DNA from 2 places in the Mesorhizobium sp. B2-5-11 genome. Region 1 is predicted to be linked to the other one. Evidence: predicted binding sites of a transcription regulator. Region 1 holds the regulator's gene; the other holds the start of a gene.
The links. The regulator LexA, encoded in region 1, represses DNA repair genes until DNA is damaged. The targets are predictions, from matches to a motif close to TGTTCNNNNTGTGTTCNG.
Positions count from the first base shown of each region.

Region 2: a site for LexA is predicted at 2,653-2,670, ahead of FJ490_RS26980 (single-stranded DNA-binding protein). Genes of this name have one in related genera too.

Region 1 covers NZ_VFUK01000001.1:1,333,153-1,338,821, forward strand. Annotated here, with positions in the region: gene kynA (tryptophan 2,3-dioxygenase) at 1-792, shown strand, start outside; gene kynU (kynureninase) at 856-2,103, opposite strand; gene FJ490_RS06840 (TetR/AcrR family transcriptional regulator C-terminal domain-containing protein) at 2,100-2,777, opposite strand; gene lexA (transcriptional repressor LexA) at 3,245-3,988, shown strand; gene FJ490_RS06850 (ComEC/Rec2 family competence protein) at 3,982-5,669, opposite strand, start outside.
Region 2 covers NZ_VFUK01000011.1:112,329-117,997, forward strand. Annotated here, with positions in the region: gene FJ490_RS26960 (hypothetical protein) at 705-986, opposite strand; gene FJ490_RS26965 (ATP-dependent Clp protease proteolytic subunit) at 1,083-1,688, opposite strand; gene FJ490_RS26970 (SRPBCC domain-containing protein) at 1,720-2,223, opposite strand; gene FJ490_RS26975 (metalloregulator ArsR/SmtB family transcription factor) at 2,220-2,534, opposite strand; gene FJ490_RS26980 (single-stranded DNA-binding protein) at 2,771-3,283, shown strand; gene FJ490_RS26985 (DUF2306 domain-containing protein) at 3,324-3,737, shown strand; gene FJ490_RS26990 (OsmC family protein) at 3,760-4,185, shown strand; gene FJ490_RS26995 (MarC family protein) at 4,191-4,820, opposite strand; gene FJ490_RS27000 (hypothetical protein) at 4,994-5,530, opposite strand; gene FJ490_RS27005 (AraC family transcriptional regulator) at 5,618-5,669, shown strand, end outside.

The DNA.
Region 1 (5,669 bases):
TTCAAGGAGCGCATGTCCTACAGCGACTATCTGCATCTGGAAAAGGTGCTCGAGGCGCAGGAGCCGCTTTCGTCAGCCCATGACGAGATGCTGTTCATCATCCAGCACCAGACATCGGAGCTCTGGATGAAGCTCGCGCTGCACGAAATCGGCGCAGCAATCCGCTCCATCCGCGCAGACCGTCTCGAACCGAGCTTCAAGATGCTTTCGCGTGTCGCCCGCATCTTCGAGCAGCTCAACAATGCCTGGGACGTGCTGCGCACCATGACGCCCAGTGAATACACCGAGTTTCGTGATGCGCTCGGCCAGTCCTCGGGCTTCCAGTCCTGGCAGTACCGTGCCATCGAGTTCGTGGCCGGCAACCGCAATCTCGCAATGCTCGGACCGCACAAGCACCGGCCGGACCTCAGCGAGAAACTGGAGGCGATTCTGGCGCAACCGTCGCTCTACGACGAGACGCTGCTGCTGCTCGCCCGCAACGGCTTCGACATCGGCGCCGACGCAAGGCGTACGGACTGGCGCGAAACCCGGACCGAGAACGAAGAGGTCCTTGTCGCCTGGCAGACCATCTACCGCGACCCGCAGCGCTACTGGATGTTCTACGAACTCGCCGAGAAGCTGGTCGACTTCGAGGATTATTTCCGCCGTTGGCGCTTCAACCACGTCACCACGGTCGAGCGCATCATCGGCATGAAGCGCGGCACCGGCGGCACATCGGGCGCGTCCTACCTGAAGAAGATGCTGGAGGTGGAGTTGTTCCCGGAGCTGTGGAAGGTCCGCACCCGGCTCTGACGTAGCTTTGCCGACTGCATATCGTTATCCCGAACCCACTGCGCTTTTCTGAGCGACAGGCTCTTAAGTCACCGCCGCCTTGACGGCGAAACGCGCCTCCTGCCACGCGTCCGTGCGCAAAATGTCTTCCAGCACCTCGACAGCCTGCCAGACATCGACATAGCCGACATAAAGCGGCGTAAAGCCGAAGCGAATCGTGGATGGCGCGCGGAAATCGCCGATCACGCCGCGCTCGATCAAGGCCCGCATCACCTGATAGCCATGCGGGTGGAGGAACGAAACCTGGCTGCCGCGCTCATTGCCATCGCGCGGGCTTTCGAGTTCGAGGCCGTAGGCGCCGCATTTTGCCTCGACCAGTTGGATGAACAGATCGGTCAACGCCATGCTCTTCCTGCGCACCTCTGCCATGTCGACGTCGTTCCAGACATCGAGCGCCCCTTTGAGCGCGCGCATCGACAGCACAGGCTGCGTGCCGCAGAGAAACCGGCGGATGCCTGTGCCGGCAGCAAAACCCTGTTCGAAGGCGAATGGCCGCGCATGGCCCCACCAGCCGCTGAGCGGCTGGCGGACATCGCCATGGTGGCGCTCGGCCGCGTAGATGAAGGCCGGGGCACCCGGGCCGCCATTGAGATATTTGTAGGTGCAGCCAACGGCGAAATCGGCATTCGAACGGTCGAGCTCGACGGGCAAGGCGCCGGCGGTATGGCAGAGATCCCAGACAATCAGCGCGCCGGCATCATGTGCCGTCCGCGTCAGCGCGGCCATGTCGCGTAACTGCCCGGATTTGTAGTTGACGTGGTTGACCAGGATGACCGCGACCCGCTCGTCGATCAGTTCTTCTATGGTCGGCGCATCGACACCCTCGAGCCGCAGCACCGTGCCCGGCCGCGTCGAGGCAACGCCTTCGGCCATATAGAGATCGGTCGGAAAGCTGTCCCCCTCGGCGACGATGACTGACCTGTCCGGCCGCATCCCGAGTGCCGCATGCAGCACCTTGTAGATGTTGATCGAGGTGGTATCGCAGACCACCGTCTGGCCGGCGGCGGCCCCGATCAGGCGCCCGAGTTGGTCGCCGAGTTCGACCGGCATGTCGAACCAGCCGGCGGTGTTCCAGGCGCGGATGAGATCCTGCGCCCACTCCTGCGTGGCGGCCTTCTGCAGCTCGCCGAACACGGCGGGCGAGGCGGCGCCCAGCGAATTGCCGTCGAGATAGATCACCCCCTGGGGCAAGGTGAAGCGGTCACGCATGGCACGCAGCGGATCCGCGGTGTCCATTGCCTCGATCGCTGCGAGATCGGGAATTTTGCTCATGGTCGCGATGTTCCTCGGTGAGAAGAGCGCCCTGGAAACGGGCCGGCTGTTTTGCCGCCCGGGCAAGGGCTGGCCGCATAGAGGCGCAAGAACAGGGTGAACGCCCGGTTCGATCTTTGCTCGATTTCCGCCCGAGGCAGTTCCTCGAGCACCCCAACGATCCGGCGAACCTGGAGATCGCCGATCAAAAGACTGATGTAGATGTCGGCGGCTTCGGCAGGATCGTCACAGGCGATCAGGCCGGCCCGACTTGCGGTTCGAAGCAGGTCGCCAACAAGCGGCATTATGGTATTGCGGCCGAATTGCGCGATCGATTGGCCAAGCGTGCCTGTATCGTTGACGTCGCCGGCCGCGGCGCGATTGAGCGCCACCGCCTTGTCGCCCGTCACGAGGGTCAGCAGGACTGGCCCGAGCAAGTTCAGGGTTTCGAGCGGATCGCGCGCCTGGTGAAGGGCGTCCTCCAGCAGCTTCCTTGCCTCTCCCGCATTGGCTTCGATCAAGGATCGAAACAGGGTCTGCTTGTTGCCGTACCAGTTGTAGAGGGTTTCGTTCGAGGCCGATGCCCGCTTGGCGATAGCAAGCAGGGAGGCGCTCTTGTAGCCGGTTTCCCGGAGCACCGCATAGGCGGCCTCCTCTATCCGTTCGCGTCGCGCGGCCTGCTTCGGCGTGGTCATTGGTGTTCCTCTTCGAAAACCGTACATTATTATACGGTTTCGTCAAGCGAACGGGAAGCAAGGAGCGAGCGAACGCAGCCCATCGCGACCAGTGGTGGTGCCTCGTCGTTTTCCGGCGGGAAGTTGGCATTTTGGTTTCGTTTCGTTCACGAGCCGCAGGGGTTTCTAATCCGCCCAAACGCACCCCGCACCTGCCGGTCACCCAGCTTGCAGGCATGTGCCAAGAGTGGAGACCGGTCGGGCCACAGGCCATTAACCAAAATAGTTTCAAAGGGCCCGGGAGCGCATTGACGACGGACCGCGCTGGCAGGATGCTGGCTGCGGGAGGGCATTTCGTTTCCGTCGCCTTAACAAATTCATTAAACTTTAAATGGTTGCGGAACACAACTGGAACAGATAGTGTTTGTTCTGGGTTTGTTTTCTGATTCTGGTTCCAGACCCTTTGTGCAATGCCTTTGGGGGCCGCCATGCTCACGCGCAAGCAACATGAACTCTTGATGTTCATCCATGAACGGCTGAAGGAAAGCGGCATTCCGCCGTCCTTCGACGAGATGAAGGAAGCGCTGGACCTCGCCTCCAAGTCGGGAATTCATCGGCTGATCACGGCGTTGGAGGAGCGCGGCTTCATTCGCCGCCTGCCCAACCGGGCGCGCGCGCTGGAGGTGCTGCGCCTGCCGGACTCGATCGCGCCGGGTCTTAACGCGGCAAAGAAGTTCTCCCCGAGCGTCATCCAGGGCAGCCTCGGACAGGGCAGCAGCCCTAGCCGGCAGATCAAGCCGGCGACGTCTTCGCGTCTGCCCGCTGCCGGCAATGACGACGATGCGGTTTCAGCGGTGTCGATCCCGGTCATGGGTCGCATCGCAGCGGGTGTGCCGATCGACGCCATCCAGCATCAGACGCATTCCATTTCAGTGCCGCCTGACATGATCATGGGCGGCGAACACTATGCGCTGGAGGTCAAGGGCGATTCGATGATCGAGGCCGGCATTTTCGACGGCGACACGGTCATCATCCGCAATGCCGACACCGCAAGTCCCGGCGAGATCATCGTGGCCCTGGTGGACGAGGAGGAAGCAACGCTGAAGCGCTTCCGCCGAAAGGGTGCTTCGATTGCGCTCGAGGCTGCCAATCCGGCCTATGAAACACGTATTTTCGGACCGGACAGGGTCAAGGTGCAAGGCAAGCTGGTCGGCCTGATCAGGCGCTACTGAGCGGGGTCGGCGGTGGGCTTTTCGGGTTTACGGTAAGGCGGCAGTCCCCTTGCCTCGCGTGAGAATTTCCGCTGTTCGTGCCAAGGCCGATATGGCCTGTCGACGGCAAAGCTGACCCGTGCCGGTGCCGTCGCCGATTGCTGGTCGAAGAAGACGGCGGCACTTCCCTTACGAGCGAGCTGCCGCTTGGTGATGACGAGAACCAGCGGATTGTGGCAGGGATCGTAGCCCGCGGGGTCGTTGATGACGATCAGATCCGCATAGGAGCAGGCCCTCCAGGCGTCCTTGCGATCCTCCACCTGCGCGATGATCGCCCCCGAGGTATGCCGGGCCATGCACAGGCCCGTGAAGCAATAGAAAGGCGCTCCCGCCGGAAGTTGCGCGGAATCGAAGATGTCGAACTGTCGGTCTCCGCTGTCGAACAGTTCCGGCGCAACGATGGTTTCGGACTTCAGCGCGCGTTTCCAATTATCGACGGTGAATTCGTTCGGGCGCGCCCGGTTGATCGCGAGCTCACCGCCGCCGATCGGCAGTGCCACCAGGCGGGCATCCTCCGAAATCAGCACGTCCGGCGTGCGCGTGTCCGAGACGGTCAACAGGCCGGCGAGCGCGAAGGGAAGTGCCGCCAGCCGCAGCCATGTCGTGGCCATCGTCGCGATGACCAGGGCGATCGCCACCAGAAGGACGGATTGCTGCGAAATCAACCCGACCGCGTCGACCGGCGAGCGTTGCGAGATCCATCCTGATATGGCGATCATCGCGGTCAGTCCCTTGCCCATCAGATAAAGGGATGGTCCATCGAACCCGAACGGCATCAGCAGCGCACTGGCAACCGCAAGGAACATCACGACCGAAACGATCGGCATGACGGCAAGATTGGCGAACAGGCTGAGCGGCGACACGCGCTGGAAATGCCAGATGGCGAAAAGCGCCGTGGCGCTTCCCGCGATAATCGAGGTCATCGCCAGCCCACCTGTCGCCAGCAGCAATTTTCGCGTCAGGAGGCCAGGCAAGGTCCGTTGCGGCGGCGGGGTCCGCGCTTTGTCGGCTTTGCGATCCGACCAGCCGGCATAGGCGCCCACCAGGGCCGCGGTGGCGGCGAACGACATCTGGAAGCTCGGCCCTACCACCTCGTGCGGCGACACCACGATGACGGCGATCGCGGAAATAGCCAGATTGCGCATGGTGAGTGCCGCCCGATCGAACAGAACGGCGATCAGCATCACCGCCAGCATGATGAAGCTGCGTTCGGCGGCAACGACGACGCCCGAAATGACGAGATAGGCTGCGATCGAGAAAAGTGCCGCCGCGGCCGCGTATTTCTTGACCGGCCGGCGGGAGGAAAAACTCGGGAACAGCGCGAAGCCGCCACGCAGCAGACCCATGACCGTGCCGGCGACCAGCGCCATGTGCAGCCCGGAAATTGAGATGATGTGGTAGATGCCGGTGCGTCGCATCGCTTCATTGATCTCGTCGGGAATCCCGGCGCGCACACCCACGATCAGCGCCGCGGCGATCTCGCCCTCGGCGCCGCCGATGCTGCCCCTGATATGGTCGGCAATGCTTTCGCGAGCACTCTCGATGGCGGCTGAAAGGGCGGCCCACAGCGGCCTGTCATCGGCTGAGACGATTTTGGGGTTGCCGAGAAAGAAGCCGCTGGCGCCTATGCCGGCGAAGTAGC
Region 2 (5,669 bases), on a different contig from region 1:
GGTCGCCGCCTCAGATCTGGAATTTGTGGGATCGGCGGGTTTTCCCCGGCCGTCCCCTATGTAGGTATTTTTGCCGCCGCGTCGAGAGACGCCACAATTCTCGACCAAGTCGTTTAACCGTCTTTCGCACGAACGGGCAAGCGGAAAGAACAAAGACCGAACACGCTCCTGACAAAAGCGGTGGAGCAGGCGGCGTGGTTCCCATCAGGGGATATGTCGCTCGATCACATTTTTTCCGATCGGACATCGAGCGGTTGACGTCCCCGGCTGAGGGGAGCAGACTCCACAGGTCAATGAAGCCGGCTGTCTTTCGATGGCCTCGTCGCCCAAAGGCGGCCTGCGAGACGCCGCGGGCTATTGCGATCAGTGCTTCTGACGACGATTGTCGCAATGGACACAGGAGTGGAGCATGACGCCACCGGACAGTCCCTTGAGGCTCCAGCAGTGACTGGAGCCGCGGCAGGCATGAATGCCAGGGAGACGCGAGCGCCTTCCGACGTGACCCTGCCGGATGCACCAAAATCAGAGACTACTGGTCGGATCGTCGGCTGAACGCCGCGAAGCATCCGAAATCGAAAGCCGGTAAAACATTCCCGGCGAAAGATTGGATTATAGATCCAGAAAAGCCCCGTCCGTTTGCTAAAAGCACGGCGGGGCTGCTCTTTTGGGGGAACGCGGAGGTAATGACGGCCCCGACATGTCAGCTACCGCGGCGGTTTGATCCCGCCGGCGCCGACATCGACCGTGATGCTGCCGGAAATCCTGACATCGGTATCGCCGATCTTGAACCGGCCGTTGCCGTTGGCGGGGAAGGCGTCATCGGGTTCGGGCTGCGGGGCCGGCTTGGCGATGCGATAATCGCCGGCCACACCGGGCAGGCTGCCTTTCTGGCTGTCGTTGGCAAAGGCGCCGCCGGCCAGCATGAGCGCACCGGCGAAAATAGTGACGGCAAGACGCCAAGGTTGGAATAAGCGGCTGTCGATCATCGGCCGGTTATAGCGCCGCCCCGCCGAGGTGGCCAGACCGGCGGTCATCAAATCGCCGGACGGCGGGGCCGTCGCAATTCATCGTGCTTGTGCCGGTCACGCCGCCTTTTTGCGGGTGTCGTAGACATGATCGACGAGACCCCATGCCTTCGCTTCCTCGGCGGTCATGAAATAGTCCCGGTCGAGCGTGCGCTCGACCTCTTCATAGGTGCGGCCGCAATGGCGCGCATAGAGCTCGGTCATCTGCCGCTTGGTGCGCAGGATGCCTTCGGCGTGACGCTGGATGTCCGATGCCTGACCCTGGAAGCCGCCCAGCGGCTGGTGCAGGACGAGGCTGGCGTTGGGCAGCGCGATGCGCCGTCCCGGCGTGCCAGCCATCAGCAGGAACGAAGCCATCGAGGCGGCAAAGCCCATGCACACCGTCGACACCGGACAACTGACATATTGCATCGTGTCGTAGATGGCGAAGCCGCTGGTCACCACGCCGCCAGGCGAGTTGATGTAAAGCGAGATCTCTTTGTCGGGATTATCCGATTCCAGCGACAGAAGCTGGGCGCAGACCAGCGCCGACATGCCGTCGTTGATCTCGCCGTTGATAAAGACGATGCGCTCGCGCAGCAGCCGCGAGAAAATGTCGAAGGCGCGCTCGCCGCGGCTCGACTGCTCGATCACCATCGGCACCAGATTGGCAAAACCGGTCATCGTCTCTCTCCGTTTTTCATGTGTCGGCCACTCAAGCGGCGCGCTGCAGAAGGCAAAATGAATTGGCTGCGGGGCGGCGGCCGGAGGCACGCGCAGTGAATGAAAGCCGGCAGCCGGCGCCTGCCATGGTCACCATGGGCCTGGCGGCGGATGTCGCCACACGGGCAAAGCCTTCATGGATAATATGCAGATGCGTGCCGCCCGAAACGGTGCGGGCGAGCGTGAAGGTGACGATGCTGTCGAGCGGGTTCCGTTCCTCGTCGGGCCGCGGCTGTTCCCGCCAGGAATAGCGAAGCCTTTTTCCGGGCTCGGCATCGAGGATCTCGCATTCGATCGGCGCATCCGGCCCGGCAAAGGCGAAATTGCTGCCGATCTCAGGATTGATGTCGTTGGGCATCATCCAGGCCGCAAGCAATTCGGGCACGGTCAGCGCCCGCCATACCTTTTCCGGCGGCTCGGGGAGATCGCACTCGAACTCGATCGCGTCGGGGGCGGTCCGCGCATGGCTTTCGCCGGTCACTGGTGCGTGCGTCATTGGTCCATGTCCTTGAGAACCGTCTTCAGTTTTTCGATGCGCTCGGGCCAGAAGGTCCGGTAGCGTTCGATCCAGCCGAGCAGCGGGTCGAGCCCTTGCGGATCGGCGCGGTAATAGGCATTGCGGCCCGCCCGCCGTTCGACCACCAAGCCTGCGCCGCGCAGCACAGCCAGGTGCTGCGACACAGCCGGCTGCGACACCGTCATGCCGGTGCGCAGTTGCGACACCGTCATCTCGCTGGTGGCGAGGCGTTCATAGACGGCGCGTCGGGTGGGGTCGGCCAGCGCCCGGAAAATTTCCGCTTCGATCATGGTGAAAGCATAAGTCGATACTTATTGGTTTGGCAAGCGGTCTTTTGCGGCCCATATAAAAGGAAGCTGGCGGCTCGGGCATTGCTGCCAATCCTTGACAATGAGCGGCGATGCATATAGGAACGAAAAGAGAACAAAAACCTTGTGGGAAAAGGCAGCCACAGCAGGCAACGGGTGTGCGCAACCTGTAAGGTGCTGCGACAAAAATTTGTTTCGGACGAGCGCGGAGAAGTATCATGGCGGGTAGCGTCAATAAGGTCATTCTGGTCGGCAATCTCGGAGCGGACCCGGAGATCCGCCGCCTGAATTCTGGCGAGCCGGTCGTCAACATCCGCATCGCAACATCGGAAAGCTGGCGCGACAAGAATTCCGGCGAGCGCAAGGAAAAGACCGAGTGGCACAATGTCGTCATCTTCAATGAGGGCATCGCCAAGGTTGCCGAGCAGTATCTGAAGAAGGGCATGAAGGTTTATGTCGAGGGCCAGTTGCAGACACGCAAATGGCAAGACCAGACCGGTGCCGACAAATACACGACGGAAGTCGTGCTGCAGAGGTTCCGCGGCGAGCTGCAGATGCTCGACGCGCGCGGCCAGGGCGAGGGCGGCCAGGTCGGCGGTTATTCCGGCGGCGGCAGCCGTGGTTCCGATTTTGGCCAGTCCGGCCCGAACGAAGGCTTCAATCGTGGCGGCGGTGCTCCCAAGGGCGGCGGCGGTTCGTCGCGCGAGCTGGACGACGAAATTCCGTTCTGAGCATCGACACGGCGTGACGGGCATTTGAGGAGAGGGCGCGATGTCGCTCGGACCGCTCCTATCGGCACGTCCTCCGATCCCATGGCATGCGCTCGCGGCCTTTGCCGCGCTGGCGATAGGCGGCGTGCAGCTGGCGCTGCCGAAAGGCACGCTGCGCCACCGCGCGATGGGCTATCTCTGGGCGGCGCTGATGCTGGCCGTCGCCATCTCGAGTTTCTGGATCCAGCAGATACGGCTCATTGGCCCTTTCAGCCCGATCCATCTCTTGTCGATCCTGGTGCTGGTCACGGTGCCGCTGGCGGTCTGGCATGCACGCAATCACCGCGTCGCCAAGCACCGCAAGGCGATGATTGCGTTGTATATCTTTGCACTGGTGGGTGCCGGTGTCTTTACGCTGGTGCCCGGCAGAATCATGCACGACGTGGTCTTCGGCGTCGCGCAAGCCAGACCGTGATCCCGAGTGGAAGGAATATCAGTTGAAAGCACGCATCAAATGGGTCGAGGAACGCACCTTCGTCGGCGAGTCCGGCACGGGGCACAAGGTCGTGCTGGGGACCGCGTTCGGCCCTGAAGGGAGAACGCCGGGGCCGAGCCCGATGGAACTGGTGCTGATCGGCACCGGCGGCTGCTCCGCCTACGATGTCGTCCATATCCTCGAAAAGGGGCGCGAAGCGGTCGAAGATTGTATTGTTGAACTCGACGCCGACCGGGCCGAGACGGACCCCCGGGTATTCACCCGCATCCATATGCACTTCGTGGTCAAGGGCAGGGCGCTGTCGTCCGACAAGGTGAAGCGGGCGATCGATCTCTCGATCGAAAAATACTGTTCGGCTTCGGCCATGATGGCCAAGACTGCCACCATCACCCACGATTTCGAAATTATCGACACGACGGCAAAATAAGCGGCCTACGAGGCCATCAGCGCCTTGATGCCGTCCGCCACGAACTGCACGGCAAGTGCCGCCAGGATGACGCCGAGCAGGCGAGTCAGGATCGAGCGGCCGGTCTGGCCGAGGATGCGGTCGATGCGCTCCGACAGCACGAATACCAGATAGGTGATGGCGAGGCAGACGAAGATGATGCCGACCAGTGCCGCCTGGGCGCCAAAACCCTGAAACGAGCCGGAGAGCAACACAGTCGCCGAAATCGCGCCGGGGCCGGCGATCAGCGGGATCGCCAGCGGGAAAGCGGCGATGTTGTGGATCATGTCCTTGGTGATGGCGACGTCGCCGATCTTCTCCTTGCGGTCTTGCCGGCGCTCGAACACCATTTCGAAAGCGATGAAGAACAGAAGGAACCCGCCGGCGACGCGGAATGCCGGCAGCGTGATGCCGAACACCGACAGGATCGACGCGCCGGCAACCGCGAACAGCGCCATCACAAGGAAGCCAATGACCGAGGCGCGGACCGAGACCTGCTGGCGCTCCTCGCGGTTCATGCCGCGCGTTATCGCCAGAAACAGCGGCGCAAGCCCGGGCGGGTCGATGGTCACCAGAATGGTGACGAAGGCGTTGAACAGGCTGTCGAAACTCGGCATCTCTCACCCCTCCCGCCGGGCCGAGCCCGCATCCCGACATTGGTAGAGCAAAGCAGGGACGGAGGAAACCGGCTGGGGAGAGGCGGCTCGCGAACTCTGCGAAAGCCGGCTGGGCCGAGGGAGACGCGAAAGAACGCAGGGAATGCCTGAGTTTGCGTCGCGGGCTTGCTTGATCAGGTACGGCCAGAGCGCCGCGCCAGGAACTCCACTTCGAGCCGCCATGTCGCGCCATTGTCGTGCGAGCGCTCGCCGAGCCAGCGGAAGGAATTTTCGGTTATTCGTGAAAAGCTCCAACGTACGGAGGAACCGGTGCCGTCGGCGCCCACTTGGACAATCGTGTCGCCTTCGGCGCGACCGAGTTGGCGGCTGTAATACTGGTTGCGCGGATCGCTCCAGAAAATATGCCAGGCATTTGCGCCGGGATCGTAGACGCGCAAGGTCGTGCCATAAAAGGTCCATTTGCCGAGAGAAGGTGAGGGGCCTGCATCGCGCGCGGGCAGGATCCAGACGTCCTGAATCGCGCGGCCTTCCAGCACCCAGCCGAAATGCACCTCGCCGCGTCCGGTCAGCACGGTGCCGTCCTCGAGATGACGGCTGGCATCGAAAGTCCAGGCGCCGACGAAGCGGCCGTAGAGATCCAAATTCTCGGCAAAGCCGGGGGCTGGCCCGTCGCTGTGCAGGGCTTCGGTAAAAGTGGGCTGGTTGGTCATGGCTGGTGCCTTCATGCTGTCAGGAGGCCGCAAGCGATAGGCCGGGGCAGGGTTCTGCGCTTGGGAAAAATTGCTATCTTTCAGGCTATGACGACGAGCGACAGGATCATTGCCTCGGGGCCAGGCTGGCAGGTGTCGG